3 regions of the Aquitalea sp. ASV11 genome follow, and region 3 is predicted to be linked to each of the others. Evidence: predicted binding sites of a transcription regulator. Region 3 holds the regulator's gene; each other region holds the start of a gene.

Region 1 (8,603 bases), on a different contig from region 3:
CAGGTTGCCATCCGGCTTGTAGTTCATGGTGAGGAAGATGCCGGTCACGATCTGGATAACCAGAACCAGCATGGCCAGCGAGCCGAAGAAGTACCAGAAGTTGAAGTTCTTCGGTGCGTAATACTCGGTAACGTGCTCTTTCAGCATCGACGACAGCGGGAAGCGGTCGTCAATCCAGTTCAGCAGCTTTTGTCCTTTGCTCATTTTTCCCCCTCAGCTTATTTGTCGTCGCCAATCAGCAGGCGGGTATCGGACAGATACTTATGCGGCGGAATTTCCAGGTTCTTCGGCGCCGGCACACCCTTGAACACGCGGGCAGCCAGGTCGAACTTGGAACCGTGGCACGGGCAGTAGAAACCACCCAGCCATTCCGGACCCAGATCGGCAGGTGCCAGATCAGGACGGAAAGTCGGCGAACAGCCCAGATGGGTACAGATGCCCACGGCAACCAGCAGTTCCGGCTTGATGGAACGGCCTTCGTTCTGGCAGTACTTGGGTTGTTGCTCTACTTCGGACTTGGGGTCCACCAGCTTGGGGTCGTTCTTCGGCAGATCGGCAATCTGCTGTTTGGTACGGGACAACAGCCATACCGGCTTGCCGCGCCATTCAACGTTGATCTTCTGGCCCGGCTCCAGCTTGCTGATATCCACCTCAACCGGTGCGCCAGCAGCTTTTGCCCGTTCAGACGGGAAGAAACTCATCAGAAACGGCGTTGCCACCCCGGCAACCGCCACACCCCCAACAGCGCTGGTTGCTACCGTCAGAAACCGACGGCGCCCCGTATCGACTTGTTGTTCACTCATTACAGTCATCCTCAAACGTGGAAACCGAGCTTAAACTTCAAACCAGACGATTTTACCTGATTAGCAGTAGGGACATGAAGCGCCTATGCAAATAAATTGACCTATGTCGGCCGGATTTGTCTAAACCGGATTGAAAAGATCGACAAATTCCACATTTATGCCGTGTAAATGAGAAATTTTCTCACCCAGCGCCTGCACTCCGTAACGTTCGGTGGCATGGTGTCCGGCGGCAATGAATGCCACACCGTATTCGTTGGCCAGATGAAAACACTGCTCCGAGACCTCTCCAGTAACAAAGGCATCCACGCCCAGGCGGATCGCTTCCTCGAAAAAGCCTTGTGCCCCGCCGGTACACCAGGCAACCTTGCTTACTCTTTGATTTTCATCACCCAACAGCTGGGCAGGGCGCCCCAGCAGCATGCCGATATGATCGGCAAAAGCCCGTGCACTACCTGCCTTGGGCCAGCTGCCATGCCACAGCAATTCCTGCTCACCGCTCTGGCCCGCCACATCCAGCCCCAGCACGGCAGCCAGCCTGGCATTGTTGCCAAGCTCGTGATGTGCATCCAGCGGCAGGTGGTAAGCCAGCAGGCTGATGTCATGTTGCAGCAATTTGGCCACACGCTGCCGCTTCATGCCCACCAGTCGTGCATCCTCGCCCTTCCAGAAGTAACCATGGTGCACCAGGATGGCATCCGCCTGGCGCGCAATGGCAGCATCAATCAGCGCCTGCGAAGCAGTCACGCCGCAGACGATACGCGCTACTTCGGCCCGGCCCTCCACTTGCAGGCCATTGGGTGCATAGTCCTTGTACCGCCATGGCTCCAGCCATTGATCGATGCTGTTCAACAATTGCATTAATTGCATGGGACACCCTTAGCTGATTCTGAATGCGCTTATTGTGCCAGAGATAACACGTGATACCGGTTTGCGATCCAAAAACAAAAACCCCGCACAAATGCGGGGTTTTCAGGTTCAGCGAGAGGCTAAAGCAGCTTACATCATGCCGCCCATGCCGCCCATGCCACCCATGTCCGGCATGCCGCCAGCAGCCGGCTTGTCTTCCGGCAGTTCTGCGATCATGCAGTCGGTGGTCAGCATCAGACCGGCAACGGAAGCAGCGTGTTGCAGGGCAGAGCGGGTTACCTTGGCCGGATCCAGCACGCCCATTTCCAGCATGTCGCCGTATTCGCCGGTAGCCGCGTTGTAACCGAAGTTACCCTTGCCTTCCAGTACCTTGTTCACCACAACGGACGGCTCGTCACCAGCGTTCTTGACGATCTGACGCAGCGGAGCCTCGATGGCCTTCAGTACGATCTTCACGCCGGCATCCTGATCGACATTGTCAGTCTTCAGGCTGTCCAGGGTGGAGCGAGCGCGCAGCAGGGCCACGCCACCGCCAGCGACAACGCCTTCTTCCACAGCGGCGCGGGTAGCGTGCAGCGCGTCTTCAACGCGAGCCTTCTTCTCTTTCATTTCCACTTCGGTGGCAGCGCCAACCTTGATCACGGCAACACCGCCAGCCAGCTTGGCCACGCGCTCTTGCAGTTTTTCGCGGTCGTAATCGGAAGAAGCTTCTTCGATCTGGCGACGGATTTCACCAACGCGAGCCTGGATGGCATCAGCCTGGCCAGCGCCATCGATGATGATGGTGTTTTCCTTGCCCACTTCGATGCGCTTGGCTTGGCCCAGCATGTCCAGAGTGGCTTTTTCCAGGGTCAGGCCCAGTTCTTCGGCAATCACGGTACCGCCGGTCAGGATGGCGATATCCTGCAGCATGGCCTTGCGACGGTCGCCAAAGCCCGGAGCCTTGACAGCAACCACCTTCAGGATGCCGCGGATGGTGTTGACCACCAGGGTAGCCAGTGCTTCGCCTTCAACATCTTCGGCGATGATCAGCAGCGGACGACCGGACTTGGCCACTTGCTCCAGTACCGGCAGCAGGTCGCGGATGTTGGAAACCTTCTTGTCGAACAGCAGGACGAACGGATTGTCCAGAGCAGCAATCTGCTTTTCCTGGTTGTTGATGAAGTACGGAGACAGGTAGCCGCGGTCGAACTGCATGCCTTCCACTACGTCCAGTTCGTTGCTCAGGCTCTTGCCGTCTTCAACGGTGATCACGCCTTCCTTGCCCACTTTTTCCATGGCGGTAGCGATGATTTCACCGATGTCGGAATCGGAGTTGGCGGAAATGGAACCAACCTGGGCGATTTCCTTGGTGGTGGCACATGGCTTGGCGATCTTGGCGATTTCACCTACCAGGGAAACCACAGCCTTGTCGATGCCGCGCTTCAGGTCCATCGGGTTCATGCCGGCGGCAACAAACTTCATGCCTTCCTGCACGATGGCCTGGGCCAAAACGGTGGCGGTAGTGGTACCGTCGCCGGCCACGTCGGAAGTCTTGGAAGCCACTTCCTTCACCATCTGTGCGCCCATGTTTTCGAACTTGTCTTTCAGTTCGATTTCCTTGGCAACGGATACACCATCCTTGGTGATGGTCGGTGCGCCAAAGGAGCGGTCCAGCACAACATTACGGCCTTTCGGGCCCAGGGTAACCTTGACGGCGTCAGCCAGAATGTTGACACCAACCACCATCTTGGCGCGTGCGGAATCACCAAACTTTACGTCTTTTGCAGCCATGCTCAAATCTCCAGAATTCTATGAAAGGATCGTAGAAGGGTGTATGGGTCGGAATTACTCGACGATACCCATTACATCTTCCTCGCGCATCACGAGGACTTCTTCGCCATCAACCTTGACGGACTGGCCGGAATATTTGCCGAAGATGACCTTGTCACCAACCTTCAGCTCCAGCGGACGACGTTCGCCATTGTCCAGAACCTTGCCGTTACCGACAGCCAGCACCTCGCCCATGTCGGGCTTTTCAGCTGCAGCGCCCGGCAGAACGATGCCGGATGCGGTTTTTTCTTCAGCCTCAAGGCGCTTGATAACAACACGATCGTGCAGCGGACGAATTGCCATTGATCTCTCCTAAATACAATTGGCTGTTGAAAGCAAAAATGATCTGCCTGGATGGCAGTACGGGGCGGGAATTAGCACTCGCCCCTGACGAGTGCTAATAATAGGGACGGCACAAGGAGGTTTCAAGTGGGGTAGCTGCAAAAACTTTACTGCTCACCCGGACAGGTGCGGCTCAGGAATCGTCGCGACGCAACACCAGCCAGCTGGGTACCTTGAAGCGCACGATCATGCGATACAGGCGCAGATAGCCCAGCACAAACAACAGGCAGAACAGCATCAACACCCTGGTATGGTTCCAGAACAACATGGCCGGCACCACCGAAAACGAGGTCAGCAACCACAAGTAAGGCGAGGTCATGCTGTTGCGCTGGGTCAGGTGGCGTGCATCCTTGGAGCCCACCATCCACAGCACCATGCGCTTGTAGATCATCTGGTGCAGATGCAGTGCATCCGGATAACCCACCGCCCTGCCCTGCAGGAATTTGCGCCGGTAAATGGAAAAAATGGTTTCAAAAACAGGGTAAATCACGCACAACAAAGGGAACCACGGCGAAACTGCGGGGTTGCGCGCCACCAGCAAAACCGACATTTCAGCAATCATGAAACCAATCAGATAGGCCCCACCATCACCGGCAAAAATCAGCCCACGCGGAAAATTCCAGAACAGGAAACCCAGCACCGCGCCAACCATGGCAAAGCACACACTCATCAACACGATGTCATGCACCTTGAAGCAGACATAAATGATGGACAGGAAAATGAACACTGCCACCATGCCGGACAGCCCGTTATAACCATCAATGATGTTGACCGCATGAGCCACACCGCCCACCGCCACCATGGTGAGCAGCAAGGACAGCCACCAGTAGGAAGCCAGCAGCTGATCTACCCCTGGAATGGACAGCCGGGCCAGCCCGGCGCCCAGCAGGAAATAACCCAGTGCAGCAGCCACAAAGGTGGCAAGCAAGCGAGGCAAGGGGCCGATTTTCTTGGTGAGGTCTTCAATAAACCCAGCTGCAAATGCCGGGAAAGCTGACAGTAGCAGCAGCAACACCCATACGGATGTATTGAGATAACCGGACAAGGCACAACCAGCAATCAAACCCAGCATGATGGGCAGGCCGCCAATACGCGGTACCGGCGTGGCATGGAATTTCTGTACGCCGGTGACGTCGCCATCGGTCGAAAAGCGTGCATGCAAGTGCGCATACCGAATCAACAACAGCCCGGTCGTAAAAGAAGCAATCAGTGCAAGCAAGAGAATCTGCAACATGGGGCATCAAGGCCTGAATGGGCGTGAAATCGGATAATCGGGCCGGCACGTTGCAGTCGCAAGGCTGTACAACGAGAAGCCGGGCAATTTTGTCTTATAATGTCGGCCTTGCAGGCGAGCACAAGGTACTTGCCCACGGTCGGTTACTTTACCATGGCCCCGCGCCAAGCAAAAACCACTTACTTATTGGAATTGTTAAATGATATTGGTGACTGGCGGTGCCGGCTTCATTGGAGCCAATTTTGTTCTGGACTGGCTGAATGGCTATGACGAAGGTGTGATCAACCTGGACAAGCTGACCTACGCCGGCAATCTGCAAACCCTCGCCAGCCTGGAAAACGACCCGCGCCATGTATTTGTCCAGGGCGATATCGGCGATCGCGAACTGGTAAGCCGACTGCTGCAACAACATCAGGTGCGTGCTGTCATCAACTTCGCTGCGGAAAGCCATGTCGACCGCTCTATCCACGGTCCGGGTGAGTTCATCCAGACCAATGTGGTAGGCACCTTCAACCTGCTGGAAGCTGTCCGGGCCTACTGGAGTGCACTGGAAGGTGAAGCCAAGGCAGTCTTCCGCTTCCTTCACGTCTCCACCGACGAGGTGTACGGCACCCTGTCCAGCACTGACGCGCCGTTCAGCGAGACCAATCGTTACGAACCCAACAGTCCCTACTCGGCCAGCAAGGCCGCGTCGGACCACCTGGTACGTGCCTGGCACCACACTTACGGCCTGCCCGTCCTCACCACCAACTGCAGCAACAACTACGGCCCCTACCACTTCCCGGAAAAGCTGATTCCGCTGGTCATCCTGAATGCGCTGGCCGGCAAGCCCTTGCCCATTTACGGTGATGGCCAGCAAATCCGCGACTGGCTGTATGTGAAAGACCATTGCAGCGCCATCCGCACCGTGCTGGCACAAGGTCGCCTGGGTGAAACCTATAATGTTGGCGGCTGGAACGAAAAAGCCAATCTGGATGTGGTGCACACCATTTGCGCCATTCTGGATACACTGCGCCCCAAGGCCGATGGCACAGGCTATGCCGAGCAGATCACCTACGTGCAAGACCGCCCTGGCCATGACCGCCGCTATGCAATCGATGCGCGCAAGCTGGAACGCGAGCTGGGCTGGAAACCGGCCGAAACCTTTGAAAGCGGCATCCGTAAGACCGTAGAGTGGTACCTGGACAATCAGGACTGGGTCAACAACGTCACCAGCGGCAACTACCGCCAATGGCTGGAACAACATTACGGGAACAAGGCATGAGCCGCATCCTGATTACCGGCATCAATGGCCAGCTGGGCTTCGAGCTGCGTCGCTCGCTGGCCATGCTGGGCGAGTGCATCTGTCTGGATCGCCAGCAACTGGACCTGTCCCGCCCGGCGGACATTGCCGCGGTTCTGAAGCAATACCAACCAGACATCATCGTCAACCCGGCCGCCTACACCGCCGTGGACAAGGCCGAGACTGACGCCGAGCTGGCCCACGCCGTGAATTCAGCGGCACCGGCCGCGATGGCCAACTGGGCCGTGGGAAAAAATGCTCTGCTGCTGCACTACTCCACTGACTATGTGTTTGATGGTGACAAGACCACCCCTTACATGGAAGACGATGCCACCAACCCGCAGTCCGTATATGGCTTGAGCAAATGCCAGGGCGAGCAGGCCATCCGTGCCAGTGGCGCAGACCATATCATCCTGCGCACCAGCTGGGTGGTGGGCGCACATGGCGGCAACTTCCTCAAAACCATCATGCGCCTGGCGCGTGAACGCGACAGCCTGAATGTGGTGGCCGACCAGATTGGCGCGCCCACACCCGCTGCGCTGATTGCCGATGTGACCGCCCACATCATCAAGCAGTGGCAAACCATCAAGGACCAGCAGTTGCTTGGCACCTATCACCTGACCAGCAGCGGCAGCACCAGCTGGCATGGCTATACCGCATACCTGCTTGCACTGGCAGAACGTTACGGTGTCGCACTGCAACTAAAGCCGGAAAACCTGCACGCCATTCCCGGTAGCGCCTACCCGACCCCGGCGAAACGCCCCGGCAACTCCAGGCTAAATTGCAGTAAAATCCAGGACGCGTTCGGCCTGAGCATGCCAACATGGCAGAGCGGCGTGGAACAGGTGTTCCAGCAGATCTTCAATTCCTGATGCAGGACGCAAGCAGATGAAACGTAAAGGCATCATTCTGGCGGGAGGCAGCGGCACCCGTCTGTACCCTGCCACACTGGCAGTCAGCAAACAATTGCTGCCCATCTACGACAAGCCGATGATCTACTACCCGCTCAGCACCCTGATGCTGGCAGGGATTCGCGACATCCTGATTATCTCCACTCCGCAAGACACCCCGCGCTTCGAACAGTTGCTGGGCGATGGCAGCCAGTGGGGCATCAGCCTGCAATACGCAGTACAACCCAGTCCGGACGGCCTGGCCCAGGCCTTCATCATTGGCGAAGACTTCCTGGCAGGTGAACCCTCCGCCCTGGTGTTGGGCGATAATATCTTTCACGGCCACGACTTTCCCAAACTACTGAAAGCGGCCAACGCCAAACGGCACGGTGCCAGTGTGTTTGCCTACCACGTACAGGACCCGGAGCGTTACGGCGTGGTGGAATTCGACCCCCAGGGCAAAGCCTTGTCCATCGAGGAAAAACCGGTCACACCGAAATCCAACTATGCCGTGACCGGCCTGTATTTCTACGACAATCAGGTTGTCGACATTGCCAAGTCCATCCGTCCCTCACTGCGCGGCGAGCTGGAAATCACCGATGTCAACAACCGCTACCTGCAGCAAAACCAGCTGGATGTGCAGACCATGGGTCGCGGCTATGCATGGCTGGATACCGGAACCCACGAATCCATGCTGGAAGCCAGCCAGTTCATTGCCACCGTGGAAAACCGTCAGGGACTGAAAGTCGCCTGTCTGGAAGAAATCGCCTATATGCAGCAATGGATTGACGCAAGCCGACTGGAACAGTTGGCACAAGCGCTGAAGAAAAATGCCTACGGGCAATACCTGCTGCAGCTGCTGAAGTAAGAAAGCAAGCCACTCATGAAAATCATCGATACTGCCATCCCTGATGTCAAAATCCTTGAACCCACCGTATTTGCCGACGAACGTGGCTTTTTCTTCGAGAGTTTCAACCAGAAGCGCTTTGACGAAGCTATTGGCCGCAAGGTTGAATTTGTCCAGGACAACCACAGCCGTTCCGCCAAAGGCGTGTTACGTGGGCTGCACTACCAGTTGCCGCCATTCGCACAAGGCAAGCTGGTACGCTGCATACTGGGCGAAGTATATGACATCGCCGTGGATATCCGCCTCAGCTCTCCCACACTCGGTCAATGGGTTGGTGTCATGCTTTCAGCTGACAACAAATGCCAGCTATGGATTCCGGAGGGCTTTGCTCATGGCTTCCTGACCATCAGCGACACCGCCGAATTTGTATACAAGACAACAAATTATTACTCACCAGAATCAGAACATTGCATTGCCTGGAATGATAAGAATCTGGACATTATGTGGCCATTGCAAGAAGAACCAG
Region 2 (10,398 bases), on a different contig from region 3:
TCTTTCCGGATCAAGGGGAATCCAGCGCATGATTCAGTTCGACCAGGTCACCAAGCGTTATCCCGGTGGCAACGAGGCCCTGAAGAACCTTTCCTTTACCATCGATACCGGTGAAATGGTGTTTCTGGCCGGGCATTCCGGTGCAGGCAAATCCACCTTGCTCAAACTGGTGGCCGGGATAGAACGCGCCACCAGCGGCAGCGTGATTGTCAGCGGGCAAAACCTGTCCAAGCTGCGTAACAGCCAGATTCCCTATGTCCGGCAGCATATCGGCATGGTGTTTCAGGACCACAAGCTGCTGTTTGACCGCTCGGTATTCGACAATGTGATGTTGCCGCTGGACATCATCGGCTTTGACCGCCGCGATGCCGCGCGCCGTGTACGTGCCGCGCTGGACAAGGTGGGCTTGCTGTCAAAAGAGAAAACCATGCCCATCCGCTTGTCCGGTGGTGAACAGCAACGTCTGTGCATTGCCCGTGCCGTGGTACACCGCCCCAGCCTGTTGCTGGCCGATGAACCATCGGCCAATCTTGACCGCGCATACGCGCTGGACATCATGGAATTGTTCAAATCCTTCCATCAGGTTGGCGTCAGCGTGGTGATTTCCGCCCATGATGAAACCCTGATGGAAGACTATGGTCGCCGTATCATCCGGTTGAAAGAAGGGCAGTTCGCCGCATGAAACATTATCTGTATCTGAACTGGCAAAGTGCGCGGCAGGCTTTGGGCAAGATTGTCCGCCAGCCATTTGGCAGCCTGCTTACCCTGCTGATGTTGTCGATTGCGCTGGCCCTGCCGCTATCGCTGTACCTGAGTGTGAGCAGCATCCAGGAATGGGCGGGCCGACTGACCGCCACGCCGCAAATCACCCTCTTCATGGAGCAGTCTGCCGAAGAAGCAGACCTGGCTGCTGTCTCCAGCACCCTGACCAAGCACCCGCGCATCCAGAGTTTCCAGTTCATTGGCAAGAAACAGGCGCTCTCCGACCTGGAAAAGCGCAATGGGCTGGCTGGCTTAAGTGAAGGACTGACTGACAATCCGCTGCCGGACGCCTTTGTGGTTACCCCGAAGACGCTGGAGCCGCACGAACTGGAAATGCTGCAAAAGGAACTGTCCGGCCTGCCCATGGTGGAAACCGCCCAGTTTGATGCGCGCTGGGCCAAACGCCTGTACGGCATGGTGGAAATGGGCAAGCAACTGACCTGGTTTCTGGGTGCTGCGCTGGGCATTGCGCTGGTGCTGGTCACCTACAATGCGGTGCAGATGCAGATTCTGGCACGGCGTGACGAAATTGAAGTGGCCAAGCTGATTGGTGCACCGGACAGCTTCATCCGCCGACCCTTCATGTATCACGCCATGTGGCAGGGTTTGCTGGCCGGACTGGCTGCCTGGGGGCTGACCAGCTGGCTGGTGGTGACGGCCAACCCGGCCATTCACGAGTTTGCCCAGCTTTATAACGAAGCCGTCTCGCTGCGTGGCCTGACGCCGGTAGAGCTGGCCGTTGTACTGGCCGTTTCTGCCATACTGGCCATGCTGGGAGCCCGCCTGGCGTCCGATCATCATCTGCGCCAGATACAACCTCGTTAACAATCCTCCCCTTCCCGCCACGGCCGGTTTTCACTTATGGTGACAACTGGCCGTCCCTGATGAATACCCGGTAGCGACTTGAAAAAAGCTATCGGCATCATAGAAAAATTCATTGACGGTGGAACCTTTGCTTGCTAGCACTCTCTATATGCGAGTGCTAAGATAGCACTACCCAAGGAGGTAGTTACACTGATGACCACAACATTTGCCTTGCCCGTTCCGTCGTCCAGCGGCAGCCTGGAGCAATACATCCAGGCGGTGAACAGTGTTCCCATGCTGACCCCCGAACAGGAAACAGAACTGGCCACCCGCTTCCAGGAAGAAAACGACCTGGATGCCGCTCGCCAGATGGTTCTGTCGCACCTGCGTGTCGTCGTATCCATTTCCCGTGGTTATGCCGGTTACGGCCTGCCACAAGCCGACCTGATCCAGGAAGGCAATATCGGCCTGATGAAAGCGGTGAAGCGCTTCGAGCCCGGCCGCGGTGTTCGCCTGTTTTCCTTTGCCGTGCACTGGATCAAGGCAGAAATCCACGAATTCATCCTGCGTAACTGGCGCCTGGTGCGCATTGCCACCACCAAGCCGCAACGCAAGCTGTTCTTCAACCTGCGTAGCATGAAAAGCAGCTTTTCTGCTCTGAGTGAGCAGGAAGCGCAGCAGATTGCCGAAGACCTTGGCGTGAAGCCGGAAGAAGTACGTGAAATGGAAACCCGCATGAGCGGGCAGGATATCGCGCTGATGGCCGATGATGGTGACGATGAGTCTTACGCACCCATCGACTGGCTGGCCGATGCCCACCATGAACCGACCCGCGCACTGGAACGCAAGGCTTTCGATCACCTGCAGACCGAAGGCATCGAATATGCGCTGTCCACTCTGGATGCCCGTAGCCGCCGCATTGTGGAAGCTCGCTGGCTCGCAGACGATGGCGGTTCCACCTTGCACGAACTGGCTGCCGAGTTTGGAGTTTCGGCCGAACGCATTCGCCAGATCGAAGCCAAGGCGCTGGGGAAAATGAAGGCCGCACTGAGTGAAGGTGTGGTGATCGACGACTAAGCCGTCGCCGTCAATAACAAAAAGCCCGCGCCAAACGACGCGGGCTTTTTCATTTTCTTCACTGCTTTACCGCCTGAGTGATACAACCGCCACCTCACAGTCGGCGGTTTGCAGCAACACTCACTCCCCTTCCCCACCCCGGTACTTGGCTGGCAGCTTGTCAAAGACGCGTTGTGCCTCGGCACGCAGGCCTTGCCATTCGGGCACATCCTCATCAATACCATCGAGATAATCCTTGGCATAGGTCGGGAAGGATGCCAGTGCCGTGGCCACGGTTTTGCGCGCCTCATCCTGCTTACCCGCCAGCGCCAGCATCTGCGCCTTTTTCATCATCACATCCGGATAGGGGCGGAAAGCAGTCAGGCGTTCTTCCCACTGCAATTTCTGCGTCAGGTTGCTGCGATCCGCAGTCAGATAATCATCCAGCGTGCTAAGGGCGTGATAGGCAAACAGCGGATGCTCATCCATGATCTGCGCCAGGCGCTGCTGGCGCTTGGCATCGCGTGCCGGGTTATCCGTCTGGGTATACAAGCCCACCAGCTCGTTGTAGGTGGACCAGGTGACAATCGACAGATAGCCGACATACACCATACCCAGCAGCCAGGCTGCCCGAACCAGCAAGCCGGCACGCGCAGTCCGTGCCGGTGCCATCGAAGCAAACACCACCAGCATGGCGAGGAAATACAGATACCACAGCGGGTATTCCAGCATGCTGTGAATCAGCGTCACCGCCATGCAACCCAGCGCCAGCATGCCTTCAGCTTCGGCACGCTCGCTGAAGAATGGCCATACCACCCAGGCAAAGCCGACTACCACGGCCAGCGTGACCGGCAAGCCCATTTCCGCCAGCAATTGCAGAATCAGGTTATGGCAATTGGTGAACAGGCCGCTATTGAAGCCTGCGCTGGCAAACTGTGGCAGTGGCTGCAAACGCACGCTTTCTGCTGCGTATTGCGACCAACCCACCCCCCACAAGGGGTGGTCCTTGAAGGTCATCCAGGCCTTGGTCATTTCGGCAATACGTCGCGAACCCATATCGTCACCATTGGCCGCCAGCCGCTCCACGCCGGAGGCATTGGTCACATTGGCATGGGTGAACAGCGAAATCAGGTGATTGACCAAGGGCAAGGCAAACTGCGCGGCGAAGATCACCACACAGGCCAGCAACATGGACCACATCAGGCGGCGCGACTCCTGGCTACGCATGCGCCAGTGCCATACAAAGCCAAGCATGGTCAGTGCCAGCAGATACAACAGCGTAGTGCGCGACGCAGCATATGCCAGCATCAGGCCGAACCAGACCACCAGCAAGGCCAGCCAGCCACGCGCCATGCGGTCCACGGCAAACAGGTATACCCCGCTCACCACCGACCACATCAGATAATGCGCGTACTGATTACGCTGGCCGATATGGCCAAAAATATTGGTAGTGGGGTGGGCACTGTCATAAAACAGGCCCAGCGTGTGGGCAAGGCCGGTCAGCTGTGCCAGGCCAATCAGCGACTGCACCAAACCACCCACAATCACTGCCCGCGCCAGCCAGATGGCAAAGTCACGCGGCCCGAATGCCTGCTGCAGGCTGTAGGACAGCCCCGCCAGCAAGGCCACCACCAGCCAGGCCAGTGCGGTGGCATAGGTCATGCCGGGAAACAGGGCCTGCACCAGCTGCGGCTGCACACCCCACAGCAGTGCGAGCAACAAACACCACCAGCTGGCGCGTGGTACACGTTCAAACAAAGTTGCCGACGGTAGCAGGAATACGGAGGAAGCCAGCATCAGCCACACCACATTCATCTCGCCAAACCATTGCGGCAGCGGCACAAAATGAATGCGGGATGCAAAAGGCAGGATGGCAATCAGGCAAAACGACAGCAAAGCCATGCGGCGGGAAAGCGTCGGAAAGGACATGATGAAATAAGGGAGCCGAAAGCAAAACAAGGAGGATACCGCATGTCCGGCAGGAAGACACCGCCAGCCTGGGCCGACGGTGCCTGTGGACGATCAGAAAAGCGCTTTGCGGGTAACGGGGGCGGCGACAGTCATGACTGCTGCGATACGGCCAGCCTCCGTATTACCACCGTGCGCGGCATACTCTTCGGCAGCATGCTTGGCAATTTTCTTTAGTGGTTCAATTTCCGGGAAATTATAACGTGCATAATTTGCCACATAAGCATCAACAAAATCAGGATAATTTGCGATTGCCAAAACCAGTGCCTCCTGAGATTTTTTGGTCTGTCCATTCAATGCGCGCAAAATGGATAATTTAAATAACACTTCAGGATAAGGCCTTATTTCTGCAAGGCTTTCGAAGTGATTAATCTTATAGTTGAACTGGTCTCTAGTCGGCTGAAGATAAGCAACCAACTCCATATCAGCATCATCTCGCCAAAAGGGATTCGCACCCAACTCAAGCAATGACTTTATTCTTCTGGCATTTTCAGCAACATCCGCAGTAGGACGCTGATTCTCAAATAATGTCTTATATGCGCCATGACCAATCAGAAAATTTACTAAACAAAGAACTGCAACACAAACTGCAATTGTCCGTACAATAAAACCACGAAGCTTCAGATTGACACTAGGCAATGGAGCCAAAACCCCAACAACGACCAAACAAAGTATGAACGGGAAATACCATAATGGGTATTCAAACAAGCTATGAATAACAATAATGCAAAAAACTGAAAGCAAGAACAAATTTTCACCACTCTTAGCACCAAATTTCACATACCCGATAAAAATCAATAATAAACATAGTGCCACGGGCAACAAACCAACAAGACCTGTTTCGGCCAATAGCTGGAAGATCAAATTATGTGAATTATTGAATAACCAACTCTCCGGGGATTTCGGCCATCCTCCGAATGCTTCCAACCTGACAGATTCAGCTGCATAACCACCCAGACCAACACCAAAAACAGGATGAGAGAGAAAAATATCCCAAGCCTTACTCCACTCGATACGCCTACGCGCTCCGACACCGGCGGCCATCACACGATCAGATCCACTCTCAGCATCAATCGGCATGCCAATGTAACCAAGAATTTGACATATCTGGTGATTAAAAATCTGCACTAACACTACTAAAATAACAGCCCCAGAAATGGCAAAGACCATTTTCCGCACCGTCTGATCCTCATGACTTTTACGTAACCAAATCCAGGAAAGGCAACACATCATTAGACCGTAAAGCAAAATCAATCGCGCACCAGACCAAGAAATAAGAAGCGAAAAAAGAACTATTGAAGCCCAGAAAAATAATGCCCGCAGTTTGTTAATAGAATACAAATAACAAGCTGCCACCAAACCCCACGTCAAAAATTGAGCATATTGATTTCGCTGACCAATATTACCCATAATATTGCCACGAGGATTTACAGCGTCATACACAACAAATCCATTAAAATAAGGGGCCAAACCCATTATTTGTATATAACCAAGTAACACTTGCACCAACGACGCACAAAAGAACAGCATGCAAAGCGATACAATAAATTCACTACGACCTTCTTCATCAATACCATTCTTTGCATATAGGGAAAAAAGAGACAACAACAATAGCACCGACAATTCTTCAGGTGCTTCAACATGCCTAGACCCGATACATGCCAACAGAAATAATAACAAACCAACAGATATCACCGAGAGGTTCAGCCGCACATTTCTCCATGCAAACAGTACAAATGCCACGCCTAAACCCACGATGGAAATAGCGCTGAAATACCAATCAGGGGAAGGTGGAAATCTAACAAAGCTAAAAAATGGTAAAACAATGATTAGCCCAATAAAATAATTAGATATTTTTCTCATCTTCCACACCAAAATAAACAAAGGGGTGCAAAAGCACCCCTTTATAATTACAAATTAAGCTATATGATCAACGGCAATTCGCAGGCAGATACTGGCTAGGAATTGTACTGGCTGCACATTTCCAGTCTACAGTACCGCTAGCAAGAGTACCAGTCAGAGTAAAGGCATTCGCTGTACTAGTTACACTACCACCGATACCACTAGCCATGGTAACAGTCAACACACCGACAGTATTGCTGGTTTGCGAGTAACCAACAGAAGAAACATACTTGGTTGCAACAGAAGAGAAGCCTGCAGAAGCAGCTGTACCAGGCATAGTACCATTACTGATCGCATATTCAGACACCGAGGTTTTAGCTGCAGCAACAGCGGCCAAACCTTCAGACACCTTGGCACGTACGGTGTAGTCCTGATAAGCCGGAATGGCAATGGCAGCCAAAATACCGATGATTGCCACAACAATCATCAGCTCGATCAGGGTAAAGCCCTGTTGGATTTGCTTTTGCATTTGATACTCCTTGGAAATTACCGACAGTTAGCCGGCAAATAGTTTGGATAAAGCCCGTTACTGGAACAAGTCCAAGATACAACATTACTAGCTGTAACACTTGGTGTAAGTGTTAGCTGTAAACCCGAAGCAGTAGCTGCATTAAATGAAACGGTAATCACACTGACACCAGCACTGGCTGCAACTTGTACATTACTGACGTAGTTGCCTGTAAGACTGCTTGGCAAACCTGCACTGGCATTGGTTGAAGGCCAGTATCCATTCGAAATGTAAGACTCGCTGACTGAAGTCTTGGCATGATCGGCAAACGTCAAGCCTTCTGCCACTTTCGCCCGAACGGTGTAGTCCTGATACGCCGGTATCGCAATCGCAGCCAGAATGCCGATGATGGCTACCACAATCATCAGTTCAATCAAGGTAAATCCGTTATTGCGTCGCATGCCCCTCTCCGTGGTATGCACGGGCTACTTAATGCAGAAAGCGTGCCAGGTGGCTGCGCACTGTGTTTTCAGGGCGGTACACCATCACTCAGCTTGCATAGCCTGTCAGCATGTGACGTTTTTTGTCAGTTCCAGCTGCCGGGACTGGCTGTGTTAGCATCCTGCCATTCCCGCATACAGGAGCCCTCATGAGCAACCAGGACTGGCTGAACCGCAGCCGCGATAGCGTCTGGCACCCTTGCACCCAGATGAAACGCCACGAAACCCTGCCCATCATCCCCATCGCCAAAGCCGAAGGGGTATGGCTGGAGGATTTTGACGGCAATCGTTATCTGGATGCCGTGAGCTCCTGGTGGGTGAACCTGTTCGGCCATGGCCATCCGCGTATCAAGCAAGCCATCAAGCAGCAACTGGATGAGGTGGAACATGTGATTCTGGCCGGTTTCACCCACAGGCCGGTGGTTGAGCTGTCTGAGCGGCTGTCCGCGCTGACCGGGCTTGGCCATGTTTTCTATGCCTCGGATGGTGCCAGCGCTACCGAGATTGCCCTGAAGATGAGCTTTCATTACTGGAAGAACATCGGCCAGCCGGAGAAGTGCCGTTTCATCAGCCTGGATAACAGCTATCACGGTGAAACCGCCGGCGCACTGGCAGTCACCGATGTTCCGCTGTTCTCCGCCACTTATGCGCCGCTGCTCAAGCCTGGCGTGCGGGTGCCATCGCCGGATGCGAGACAGGCCCGGCCGGGACAGAGCGCCGAGGATGTGGCCATGGCCGCCATTCGCTCACTGGAAAATGTACTGGCAAAGAAGGCTGGCGAAATGGCAGCCATCATTGTGGAACCGCTGGTACAGGGTGCGGCCGGCATGGCCATGTACCACCCGGTCTACCTGACCGAACTGCGCCGTCTGTGCGATCAGTATCAGGTGCATCTGATTGCCGATGAAATTGCGGTTGGCTTTGGCCGCACCGGCACGCTGTTTGCCTGCGAGCAGGCCGGTATCAAACCGGACTTTCTCTGCCTGTCCAAAGGCATTACCGGTGGCTTCCTGCCCCTGTCCTGCGTACTGAGCACGGACACCATCTACCAGGCGTTTTATCACGATGATGTCACCCGTGGCTTTTTGCACTCCCACAGCTACACCGGCAATGCGCTGGCGTGCAGTGCAGCGTTGGCCGTGCTGGACATTTTTGCCGACGAAGACATCATTGCGCGCAATCGCGAACTGGCCGCAACCTTTACTGACATTCTGGCGCCACTGGCTGAACGGGCAGATGTCCATCACTTCCGCCATACCGGCATGATCTGGGCGTTTGATGTAGAAAGCCCGCGCGCCGACTTTGCACAAGCGTTTTTCTCGGCCATGCTGAAACTGGGCTGCCTGGTCAGACCGATCGGCAAGACGGTGTATTTCATGCCGCCTTATGTCATGCAGCCTGCTGAAATGGTGCAGCTGTTCCAGGCCACTTGCACTGTGCTGGATGCCCTGCATCAAGAAAACACGATTTTGACCGGGCCGGTCACCGCATTGCCGTGAGGATTACCTTGCCTAGGCGGGCTTGATTCAAATAGCATGAGCGATACAAGGAATGGCAGATCAACCATCCATATGGTTTGTCATCCCGCGAGAACCCATCACCTTACCCGCCTAGCCACAGGATGCACGATGCAGCTTGCCTTGCCCGCTCTGGATATGGACCCGAGATTGGTAGACACCAACCCTGACAGCGTTGCCAGCTGGGTAGAACGCTTGCCGTACACCGACCTGCATGAATGCGGCCGCCAGATGCTGGATGCCTTGCGCAATCTCAGCCGTACCCCGATGGAAGTGGCCAACCGCCACAAGCTGCTGCTGCAATACCTGAAAGGGCTGGACCGCTACTATCCCGCGCTGGAAAGTGAAATCATCCAGACCGATCTGACCTCGGCACCCCGCACCCGCCAGCTGGCCATGCTGGGTGCAGCCCTGTTCGAAGCCATTTTCATTGCCTTCAAACGCACGCTGAGCGAGCGACTGGCCAAACGGGGTTTGCTGGAGCGTGAGCAACAGCGCATTGAACTGCTGTTGTACACCATGATGTCGGCACGCCAGTTGCTGAGCATCTGCTGCCAGAGCTACAGCCCGCCACCAGCACACTTCTGGTACGACTGCCACCAGCTGTTCAGCTTTGCCCTGGCGCGTGGCTGGCAGGACAAGCATCTGGAAAACGACGACTCACCGGCCACCATTTATCGCCAGATCCTGCTATTGGGGCTGACCTCCACCAACCGGCTGTCCATGCCGGAATTACTGGTTGCCAAACAGTTGATCATGGACCTGGCCCATCAGACAGGACTGGTCCCGGTTGAGGCGATTCAGGGGCAAGCCCATGGTTATCTGGTGGATGCTGGTCGAGACGAACCGCCGCGCTTCCTGCGCATCCAGGCAGAAACCCTGGAAGCCGGGTGTTATCTGCTGGATCTGGCGCCTGCCATTACCGTGCTGAATCACAGCATCGAGCAATTGACCAAGGTACAGAACACCAGCAGCAACCCCAGCCAGACTTACGATGAGCTGCACCTGCTGCAATCGCTGGCTGCAGAATGGCAGCAACCGCGCCGCCGCCGTCACCAGCGCCTGCCGATCCAGGAAGTAATCGAACTGATTTCCACCGTGCCGGCCATCTGGTATCGCAGCAACGGCATGAGTTGGGTGCAGGCCGGCAACGAAGAAGCCGCACCGCCTCCCACCACCCGCGCACCGCCGCCGCCCAGCCTGTTTGTGGTAGTGAACCAGAGCGCCACCGGCTTTCTGCTGCGCGGCCAGCCGCGCGGTCAGACCCTGCGCGCCGGCGAAGCTGTGTTGCTGACTCATCCGGGCAAACCCGACAGCGCCCAGTTGTGCATGGTGTGCTGGGTATCCTTGCTGCCGGACGGGGTCGATGTGGAATGCGGGGTGGAAATCATCGCGGCCAAACCCGAAGCCGTCATGGTGATTCCCACCATTACCCATCCCA
Region 3 (10,398 bases):
GGATCTTGCCTTCGATGTCCTTGGCGATGGCCGGGTTGGACTTCAGCCATTCACGGGTGTTGTCCTTGCCCTGGCCGATCTTCTGGCCGTTGTAGGCATACCAGGCACCGGATTTTTCAATGAAGCCGTGCTTGACGCCCAGCTCGATGATTTCGCCTTCGCGGCTGATGCCTTCGCCGTACAGGATGTCGAAATCGGCCTGGCGGAACGGCGGCGATACCTTGTTCTTCACTACCTTGACGCGGGTTTCGTTACCGATCACCTCGTCACCCTTCTTGATGCCGCCGACGCGACGGATGTCCAGACGCACAGAGGCGTAGAACTTCAACGCGTTACCGCCGGTGGTGGTTTCCGGGTTGCCGAACATCACGCCGATCTTCATGCGGATCTGGTTGATGAAGATCACCAGGGTATTGGTGCGCTTGATGTTGGCGGTCAGCTTGCGCAGTGCCTGGCTCATCAGGCGGGCTTGCAGGCCGACGTGGCTGTCACCCATTTCGCCTTCGATTTCGGCCTTGGGTACCAGCGCGGCCACCGAGTCGATCACGATGACGTCAACACCGCTGGAACGCACCAGCATGTCGCAGATTTCCAGTGCCTGTTCGCCGGTGTCCGGCTGGGAAATCAGCAGGTCTTCCACGTTGACACCCAGTTTCTGGGCGTAGATCGGGTCCAGTGCGTTTTCTGCGTCGATGTAGGCGCAGGTGCCACCCAGTTTCTGGGCTTCGGCCACGGCCTGCAGACACAGGGTGGTTTTACCGGAGGATTCCGGGCCGTAGATTTCCACGACACGGCCGCGCGGCAGACCGCCAACACCCAGTGCCAGGTCCAGGCCCAGCGAACCGGTGGATACCACTTGCAGGTTTTCGTTGATCTGGTTGTCGCTCATCCGCATGATCGAACCCTTGCCGAACTGCTTTTCGATCTGGGCAAGGGCTGCCGCCAATGCGCGGCTCTTGTCTTCTGACGCCATGCTGTCTCCAATTGCGTGTAGTGGAATCGATAGATGGGGGATTATCGCACAAAGGCAAGAGCCGACAAATGCGAAAGGCGGCTTGAAATGACACCAACGCACGCAACATGGTATTGAAGGAGAGGCTGGCCGGAATCGCCTGGTCAGGTAAAATGAGAGCATGATGAACGAGCGCGCACAACGTCTGCTGAAAACGCTGATCGAACGCTATATTGCCGATGGTCAGCCAGTGGGATCGAAAACCCTGTCCATGCTGTCCGGCATGGAGCTGTCATCTGCATCCATCCGCAACATCCTGGCCGACCTGGAGGGCATGGGGCTGATTGCCTCGCCGCATACCTCGGCCGGACGCGTGCCGACGGCCAAGGGCTATCGCCTGTTTGTCGACCACCTGCTCACCATCCAGCCGCTGGAAGAGCTGGCCATGCGCGAGCTGGAAAGCAGCCTGCAGCCGGACAGCCCGCAGCGCATTGCGCAGGCGGCATCCACCTTGCTGTCCGATCTCACCCACTTTGCCGGGGTGGTGGTGACGCCGCAGCGCTCTGATGTCGCTTTTCGCCAGATCGAATTCTTGCGCCTGTCCGAGCGGCGCATCCTGATGATTCTGGTGACGCTGGATGGTGATGTGCAAAACCACTTGCTCACCACCGAGCGCGATTACAGCCCGAGCGAACTGGTGGAAGCCGGCAATTTCATCAACCAGCATTATGCTGGCCAGGGCCTGAGTGCCATTGCCAGCCGCGTGGCGGTGGAGTTGCGCGAACTGCAGGGCAATATCACCGAGCTGATGTCGGCTGCGGTGCGCTTTGGCCAGAGTTCGCTGGGCAGCCCCAGTGACGCGGTGGTGATTGCCGGCGGCATGAATCTGCTGAATGTGCGCGATTTGTCCGAAGACTTGTCACGACTGCGCGAGCTGTTTGCCACTTTCGAGCGCAAGACCGAACTGCTGAAACTGCTGAACCAGGGGCAGGACGCCCAGGGCGTCAATATTTTCATCGGCGAGGAATCCGGCGTGATGACGCTGGACGAATGCTCGGTGGTGACCGCGCCCTACAGCATCAACGGCATGGTGGTGGGCACGCTGGGCGTGGTCGGCCCTACCCGCATGGCCTACGAACGGGTCATTCCCATTGTCGATATTACTGCGCGGCTGGTTTCCAGTGCGCTCTCTTATTAAGCCGCACTGGCGGCAATACACGGAATTTCCGATGAAACGATTCTTGATGGCCGCCGCCCTTGCCGGTGGCGTGGTGTCTTCTGTGGCGCAAGCCGATGCCGCCTTGCTGGCGCGGCCCGATGTACAACGCTATATCGACGAGCAGGTGGCCAGCGGCAGCTTCAACCGGCCCGAGCTGGAAGCCGTGTTTGCCAATGTGGAACTCAAGCCCAACATCATTGCCATTCTGGACAAGCCGGCGACATCCCGGCCTTGGTATCAGTTTCGCGGCAGCTTTTACAACGAACGCCTGCTGAAAAACGGCGTGGCCTTCTGGCAGCAGCATGCCGCCACCTTGCAGCGTGCCGAGCAGATGTATGGCGTGCCGCCGGAAATGGTGGTGGCCATTCTGGGCATTGAAACCAATTACGGCCGCAACACCGGCAGCTTCCGCCTGGCCGACGCGCTGACCACCATTGCCTTCAACTACCCGCGCCGCGCCGAGTACTTCCGCGGCGAGCTGACCGAATTCCTCAAGCTGTCCAAGGAAGAGGGCATCGACCCGCTGTCGCTGAAAGGCTCTTATGCCGGGGCGATGGGCCTGCCGCAGTTCATGCCGTCCAGCTTCCGCAAGTGGGCGGTGGATTTTGACGGCAGCGGCCACCGCGACATCTGGAATAACGTCGACGATGCCATCGGCAGCGTGGCGCATTACTTCCAGCTGCAAGGCTGGCGCCATGGCGACGACATCGTCATCCCGGCTGCAGTACAGCCGGGAGTGGATCTGAGCAGTCTGGTGGCCGACAAATTCAACCTGCACCTGACGGTGGGCGAACTCAAGGCGCGCGGTGTGCTGCCGCAAGCCCAGGTGGCGGACAACGTGCAGGCGGTGCTGGTGCCGCTGGAAACCGCGCCGGGTGTGACGGAATACTGGCTGGGGCTGAACAATTTCTACGTGATCACCCGCTACAACAAGAGCACCCTGTATGCCAAGGTGGCGCAAGAGCTGGCAGCCGAGCTGCGCCTGCGCTACCTGAATGCCCAGGCCCAGTCAGCAGCACAGCCCGCTGCCGACAGCGTGAATCCGGCCCAGTAAGGCCAGCCAGACCGGCAGGCGGCAACTGACAAAAGAAGTCGCCTTGCCGGCCGATTGCCATTAAAATCCGCCCCCATGAGCTATCAAGTCCTTGCCCGCAAGTGGCGCCCCAAACGCTTTGCCGATCTGGTCGGCCAGGAGCACGTGGTGCGCGCCCTCTCCAATGCCCTGAAAGAAGAGCGGCTGCATCACGCCTATCTGCTGACCGGCACCCGCGGGGTGGGCAAGACCACCATCGCACGCATTCTGGCCAAGAGCCTGAACTGCGAAACCGGCACCACGGCCGAACCTTGCGGTGAGTGTTCTGCCTGTCGCCAGATCGACGCAGGCCGCTTTGTCGACCTGCTGGAAATCGACGCCGCTTCCAATACCGGCATCGACAATATCCGCGAAGTACTGGAAAACGCGCAGTACGCGCCCACTTCCGGCCGCTTCAAGGTGTACATCATCGACGAAGTGCACATGCTGTCCAAGAGTGCCTTCAACGCCATGCTCAAGACGCTGGAAGAACCGCCGTCCCACGTCAAGTTCATCCTGGCCACCACCGATCCGCAAAAAGTGCCAGTCACGGTGCTGTCCCGCTGCCTGCAGTTTTCGCTGCGCAACATGACGCCACAGCAGGTGGCAGGGCATCTGGCCCATGTGCTGCAAGTGGAAAACGTGCCACACGAAAGCGCCGCGCTGGCCCTGCTGGGCCGTGCCGCTGCCGGTTCGATGCGGGATGCGTTGTCGCTGCTGGATCAGGCCATTGCCTATGGCATGGGCGAGGTGAAAGAAGACGGCGTGCGCGCCATGCTGGGCGCGGTGGACCGCCGCTACCTGTTCGTGTTGCTGGAAGCACTGGCCGCCGGTGATGGCCCGCGCCTGATGGCCGAAGCCGAACAGCTGGCGCAGCGTGGCATCGGTTTTGACAGTGTGCTGGCCGAAATGGCCGTGCTGTTGCAGCAACTGGCCATGGCACAGACCGTGCCCACGGCCATTGCCGACGACGAACCCGAACGCGAAGCATTGTTTGCGCTGGCCAGCCTGATTGCCCCGCAAGACGTGCAGCTGTACTACCAGATTGCCATTCATGGCCGCAAGGATCTGGCGCTGGCACCGGACGAACATGCCGGTTTCAACATGAGCCTGCTGCGCATGCTGGCCTTCCATCCGGTCAACGCCCAGCCTGAGAATGCAGCCGCGCCGCGCAGCCATGTCGCGCCTGCCGCACATCGCCCGGCACAGGTCCAGGCCAGTGCGCCGGCGGCGGTAACTGCGGCCGAGCCGGGCAGCGACGGTTCTGCCGCTGCCCGTGCCTTGCTGGCGGGCCTGGCCAATCGCAAACCGGCCAGCCGTCCTGCCGAGCAGCAGGCTTCCCCGGCGGCCGACGCCGACCCGGAACCTGCGCCCCGGCCTGAGCCTGTCGCACCGCCACCTGCGCCGGTGGAGGCGGTAGCCAAACCGCAAGTTGCGCCTGCTGTGGTGGCACCGGTTGCTGCATCCGCTCCTGCTGAAGAGACGCCTGAAGCTGAAGACCAGGCCAGCGAGCAGGACAGCGAACTGGAAACCGCGGCACCATGGGACGATGCCGACGATGCCTTGCCTGCCTATGCCATGGCCGAGGAGGCCGAGCTGGCGGAGACGGTGGCCTATCAGTTTGATGGCGACTGGAGTGCGCTGGTGGGCTTGCTGGGTACCCGTCTGGGAGCCGCCCGCATGCTGGCACATAATGCCGTGCTGAAAAACTGGAGCCAGTCGCGACTGCAACTGGCCGTGCCGGACAGCTTCCGTCACATGGCCACCCGCGACTATCAGGAAAAACTCAAGGCTGCGCTGACCGAGCAATTCGGTCAGCCGGTCGAACTGGTGGTGACAATCGAGGAACTGGGGCTGGAAACACCGGCCATGCAGGGTGCCCGTCATCGTCAGGAACAACTGGCCCAGGCCCGACAATGCCTGGAAAACGATCCGGTCATCCAGCAACTGGTGCGCGAAATGGGCGCCACGCTGGTGGCGGAAACGATTCAACCTTTGCAGGAGTTGTGACATGTTCGGTAAAAACGGTATCGCTGGTCTGATGAAGCAAGCCCAGCAAATGCAGGAAAACATGAAGAAGGCCCAGGAAGAACTGGCCACCGTGGAAGTGGAAGGCCAGTCCGGTGCCGGTCTGGTGAAAATCGTCATGACTTGTGCCCACGATGTGAAGCGCGTGTCCATCGACGACAGCCTGCTGGACGATGCCAAGGAAGACAAGGAAATGCTGGAAGACCTGATTGCCGCCGCCGTCAACGACGCGGTACGCAAGGTGGAAGCCACTTCCCAGGAAAAAATGTCCGGCTTTACCAACGGCCTGAATCTGCCTGCCGGCATGAAACTGCCGTTCTGATTTTCTGCCATGTGGGCGGCATTGCTTTCCAGTGAAGGCAATGTCTCCCGGCATTGCCTGTGCTCAGGCTTTTGATGTTTCTGCTGTTTTCCCATCCTTTTTGTTTGCCCGCCCGATGAAAAACCCACCCGCGCTTGAACAATTGATTGCTGCCCTGAAAGTGCTGCCTGGTGTCGGCCCCAAAACCGCCCAGCGCATGGCCTTCCATTTGCTGCAACGGGACAAGACCGGGGCGGACAAGCTGGCGCGGGCGCTGGATCGGGCGCTGAATCATCTCGCACATTGCGAGCGCTGCAATACCTTCAGCGAAACCCCGCTGTGCAGCATCTGTGCCGACCCGGAACGCAGGCCGGACCAGCTGTGCGTGGTGGAAATGCCGGCCGACCTGATGACGCTGGAGCAGGCCAAATGCTATCAGGGCCTGTATTTCGTGCTGATGGGGCGTATTTCGCCGCTGGACAATATCGGCCCCAAGGAAGTGAACCTGGACAAGCTGATGGTGCGGGCGCTGGATGATGTGGTGGAAGAGGTGGTGATTGCCACCAATTTTACTGCCGAGGGCGAAGTCACCGCCCACATGATTGCCGAGCTGCTCAAGGGCCGTGGCCCCAAGGTGTCGCGCATTGCGCGCGGACTGCCGGTGGGCGGCGAGCTGGAATATGTCGACCTGAGCACGCTGGCGCAGGCGGTGTACGAACGCAAATCGCTGACCGCCCAGTCCGACTCGTCCACCCCGCCGGGCTGAGCGTCACGCCAAGCCCTGTCACTCCATGGCTTGCCGTAGCAGCGCGCCTAACAGGGCAACCCCCTCGCGCTGGTGCAGCGGGTCGAAAAAGCTGAAGTTCAGCCGTAGTGCATTGGCACTTACCGCATGCGGATAAAACAGCGTTGCGGGTGCATAGTGTATGCCCTGTTCGATGGCCAGCGGCAGCAAGGCCGCACAGTCCAGCCCTTCCGGCAACACCACCCACTGGAAATAACCGCCCTCGGCGCGCAGCAAACGGCTGCCGGCCGGGAAACTCTCCATGATTTGCTGCACCATGGCATCGCGCCGCTGGCGCAGGCTGGCACGCAGCCGGGTCAGCATGTCGCCGTGCTGGCCGGTGGCAAGCAAACGCGCCAGCGCCATCTGGCTGGGCAGGGGCGTGCCCAGCGAACTGCACAGCTTCAGCCCGCGCACGGTGTCGCTCAAGCGCCCGGCTGCAATCCAGCCTACCCGGTAACCCGGTGCCAGCGATTTGCTGAACGATGAACAGTGCAGCACCGTGCCGCTACGGTCGTAGGCCTTGAGCGGGCTGGCCCCCTGTTTGCCGAAGTACAGCTCGCGGTAGGTGTCGTCCTCGATGATGCATACCCGGTATTGCTCGGCCAGTGCCACCAGCGCGCGCTTTTGCGCTTCCGGCATCACCAGGCCGGTGGGGTGCTGGAAATTGGCCATCAGCACGATGCCTGCCGGGCGCTGCATACGCAGTGTGTCCTCCAGCGCATCCAGGTCCAGGCTACCTTGCTCGGACAGGGCCGCCGGCAGGATGGCAATGCCAAGATGGCGCAGCTGTTCCAGCGCCGCCGGGAAAGCTGGCGTCACCACCACCATGCTCTGGCTGCCGGAGGCGCTGACCGCCGCGCGCATGGCCAGGGTGAGTGCTTCCATGCCACCGCAGGTAATCAGCAGTTCGTCCCCCGCCAGCGCAATGCCCTGGCTCAGATAATGCAGGCCCAGCTCGCGGCGCAGGCCGTCAAAACCTTCCAGCGGTGTGCTGGACAGGGCGTCGCGGTAGTCCTGCAAGGCGCGGCCCAGTGCCCGGTTCATCGGTGTGGTGTTGATCAGCGCCGGGTTGATGAAGGGGCAGCCCCAGGGCATGGGCAGGGCGGTGGTCAGGTGTTCCATGCGCAGGGTTTGCGTGGCGGCGGTTTCGGCCGGTGCTGCGCGGGTTACCGGTGGACACACGCGGAAGCCGGAGCGCGGCAGCGCCTGCAGCAAACCCTGCCGCTCCAGCTCGGCATAAGCGCGCTGGGCGGTGGTGAGGCTGACGCCATGGTCCTGGCACAGCTGGCGCAAGGAGGGCATGCGGTCACCGGCGCGCAGCTGGCCCTGTTCGATGGCATGGCGGAACAATTGCGCCAGTTGCTGGGTTTTGCTCATGGACTGATTACTCGCGGATGGGGTGCTCATTCGCCGATAAAGCTGCTTTTTTCCTGCAGCACATGCGCCGGTTGCGCCAGCGAATGAATGACAAAACGGATGTCATTGGCCCCGCGTGCTGCATGTTGCGGCTCCACCTGCACCCGCACGCCGATGGTCTCGGTGGCGGTGGCGGCCAGGCTGACTGTCGGCGTGGCCGCTACCAGCCGGATGCCGGGCAGGCCTTCCACGCTGATGGCCAGCCGCTGCGGGGTTTCACTGCTGTTGATCAGCCGCACACTATAGCTGTTTTCCAGCCAGCCATCGTCGGTTTCCCGCACCAGGCTGGCGCGGTCGCGCAGGATGTCGACCTTGAATGGCAGGCGCTGGGTAAAGCTGTACACCGACAGGCTGATGATGCCGAGCAACAGGCTGCTGTAAAACAGCACCCGTGGCCGCTGCCATGCCGGTTTGCTGACGCTGTCGCCTGCCAGTGCGGCCTCGCTGGTGTAGCGGATCAGCCCGCGCGGAGCGTGCAGCTGGTCCATCACCTGGTCGCAGGCGTCGATGCAGGCTGCGCAGCCGATGCACTCGTATTGCAGGCCGTTGCGGATGTCGATGCCGGTGGGGCAAACCTGCACGCAGATGCCGCAGTCGATGCAGCCGCCACTGGATTTATCCGCCTGTTTGCCGCGTGGTTCACCACGCCGGGCATCGTAGGAAATGATCAGCGTATCGCGGTCGAACATCGCGCCCTGAAAGCGGGCATAAGGGCACATATGGCTGCACACTTTTTCGCGCAGCAGCGCGGCCAGCAAATAGGTGAAGGCCGCGTAGAACAGTATCCAGAACACCTCCCACGGCCCGGCCTGACCCTGCCACAGATTACTGGCCAGCTGGCCTGCCGGGGCAAAATAGGCCACCAGCGAAAAGCCGGTCCACAGCGAAAACAGCAGCATCAGGCCGTGGGCCAGCCCCTTTTTCAGTAGCTTGCCGACGCTGTCGGGGGCGGCATCCAGCTTGCGTCTTGCCTTGTGGTCGCCCAGCACAAGCCGTTCAATCCATAGCATGATCTGGGTGTACACCGTTTGCGGACAGGAATAGCCGCACCACAGCCGCCCGGCCAGTGTGGTCCACCAGAACAGACCCAGTGCGCTGACCACCAGCAGGGCGGCCAGATAGACAAAGTCCTCCGGCCAGAAGCTGGCACCGAAGACGAAAAACTGGTGGCGTTCCAGGTCAAACAGCACCGCCTGGCGATGATTCCATTGCAGCCATGGCAGGCCGAGGAAAACCAGCTGGGTGAGGATGACCAGTGCCACGCGGATGTTGTTGAAACGGCCACTGGTCAGGCGGGGGTAAATCTTGATGGGGACGGGCTGGCTCATGCTGCGGGCTCCGGAAGGATAACCCGCTCTTTTTAGGTGCTGTCACCATGACAGACAATGCACAGATCAAGCTGGTTTTATCAGTACAGATTTTTATTTTATCTATAAAAACAAAGGCTTGATTTGTATTGCATCCGGGTGGAGCTACCGCTGATGCATACAGTTTCGGTACAGCTGTTTGCGCCAGATCAAACCGCTGGCTTAGCGCGTCAGCTGCGGAAACAGCCGGTACAGGCCATCGACGATGATTTCCACCGATACCGCCGCCAGCAGCATGCCCATTATCCGGTTGACGATATTGATGCCGGTCTGGCCCAGCAGGCGGCTGATGGGGGAGGCCAGCACCAGCGCGCCATAGCAGGTAACGGCAACCAGCAGGCTACTGATCAGCAGATACACCACCTGCACCCAGGAGTGGGCGGTGGAGGCATAAATGATGACGGTGGAAATGGTGCCGGGGCCGGTGAGCAGCGGAATGGCCATGGGTACTACTGCGATATTGGTTTTGGCTTCGGCCTCGGACTGCTCTTCCTTGGTGGTCTTGGTGGGGGCCGGTTTGGCATTCATCAGCGCAATGGCAATCAGCATCACCAGCAAGCCGCCGCCTACCTGAAAGGAACCGATGCTGATACCGAGAAAGTGCAGCAGCGTTTCGCCTACCACGGCAAATACGCACAGCACCACCGCCACCGCCAGCGTGGTGGTCTTGGCAATGCGCTTGCGTTCCAGCTGACTGGAAGTCGGGGTCAGGCTGATGAAGATGGGAATGGCCCCGAGCGGGTTGACCAGCACCAGCAGGGCGACAAATATTTTGGCGATTTCGAGTTCCATGGTGCATCCATGCTAGGGCAAAGCCGTGGGGCTGACATTCAGCGGCGGGACACAAAGCTGCAGGCTTGCGCCAGCGCTGCCGGACAATGCATGCAGCATAGCGCTTGCCGCCCTGCATTGCCGCTCAGCCCTTGTGTGTGACGGCGGACAAGGGCTCGTGAAAGCGCAGCAGGCGTCCGGCATTGGCCATCACCAGCAGGGTGCTCAGATTGTGCAGCACAGCCGCCAGCAGCACGCCGGCACTGCCCAGCAGGCCAAAGGCGGCCAGCAGGGTGAGTGCCACTGCCCAGCCGAGCCCCAGCACCACGTTTTGTGCCAGCACACGGCGGCATAGGCGGCTGAGCCTGATGGCGGTGGCCAGGCGGCGCAAGTCATGGCTGATCAGCACCACATCGGCAGCGGCCACGGCAATATCGGCTGCGCTGGCACCCATGGCCACGCCAACCGCACCTGCCTTCAGCGCC

The links. The regulator HrcA, encoded in region 3, represses chaperone genes, less so after heat shock. The targets are predictions, from matches to a motif close to ATTAGCACTCGNNNNNNNCGAGTGCTAAT.
Region 1: a site for HrcA is predicted at 3,856-3,884, ahead of groES (co-chaperone GroES). Genes of this name have one in related genera too.
Region 2: a site for HrcA is predicted at 1,721-1,749, ahead of rpoH (RNA polymerase sigma factor RpoH). Genes of this name have one in related genera too.

The regions. Positions count from the first base shown of each region.
Region 1 covers NZ_JAELUD010000107.1:218-8,820, reverse strand. The annotation lists partial or broken gene JHD62_RS20400 (cytochrome bc complex cytochrome b subunit) at 1-204, opposite strand, end outside; gene petA (ubiquinol-cytochrome c reductase iron-sulfur subunit) at 219-803, opposite strand; gene JHD62_RS20390 (Nif3-like dinuclear metal center hexameric protein) at 924-1,670, opposite strand; gene groL (chaperonin GroEL) at 1,800-3,443, opposite strand; gene groES (co-chaperone GroES) at 3,498-3,785, opposite strand; gene JHD62_RS20375 (glycosyltransferase) at 3,958-4,986, opposite strand; gene rfbB (dTDP-glucose 4,6-dehydratase) at 5,258-6,322, shown strand; gene rfbD (dTDP-4-dehydrorhamnose reductase) at 6,319-7,212, shown strand; gene rfbA (glucose-1-phosphate thymidylyltransferase RfbA) at 7,229-8,098, shown strand; gene rfbC (dTDP-4-dehydrorhamnose 3,5-epimerase) at 8,114-8,603, shown strand, end outside.
Region 2 covers NZ_JAELUD010000031.1:6,057-16,454, forward strand. The annotation lists gene ftsE (cell division ATP-binding protein FtsE) at 29-682, shown strand; gene ftsX (permease-like cell division protein FtsX) at 679-1,587, shown strand; gene rpoH (RNA polymerase sigma factor RpoH) at 1,780-2,643, shown strand; gene JHD62_RS11525 (PglL family O-oligosaccharyltransferase) at 2,764-4,551, opposite strand; gene JHD62_RS11530 (PglL family O-oligosaccharyltransferase) at 4,645-6,453, opposite strand; gene JHD62_RS22860 (pilin) at 6,521-6,961, opposite strand; gene JHD62_RS11540 (pilin) at 6,979-7,401, opposite strand; gene JHD62_RS11545 (adenosylmethionine--8-amino-7-oxononanoate transaminase) at 7,590-8,939, shown strand; gene JHD62_RS11550 (hypothetical protein) at 9,069-10,398, shown strand, end outside.
Region 3 covers NZ_JAELUD010000086.1:4,175-14,572, forward strand. The annotation lists gene recA (recombinase RecA) at 1-973, opposite strand, end outside; gene hrcA (heat-inducible transcriptional repressor HrcA) at 1,134-2,150, shown strand; gene mltB (lytic murein transglycosylase B) at 2,182-3,225, shown strand; gene dnaX (DNA polymerase III subunit gamma/tau) at 3,301-5,253, shown strand; gene JHD62_RS19105 (YbaB/EbfC family nucleoid-associated protein) at 5,255-5,593, shown strand; gene recR (recombination mediator RecR) at 5,709-6,338, shown strand; gene JHD62_RS19115 (PLP-dependent aminotransferase family protein) at 6,357-7,766, opposite strand; gene ccoG (cytochrome c oxidase accessory protein CcoG) at 7,763-9,103, opposite strand; gene JHD62_RS19125 (MarC family protein) at 9,305-9,934, opposite strand; partial or broken gene JHD62_RS19130 (HAD-IC family P-type ATPase) at 10,059-10,398, opposite strand, start outside.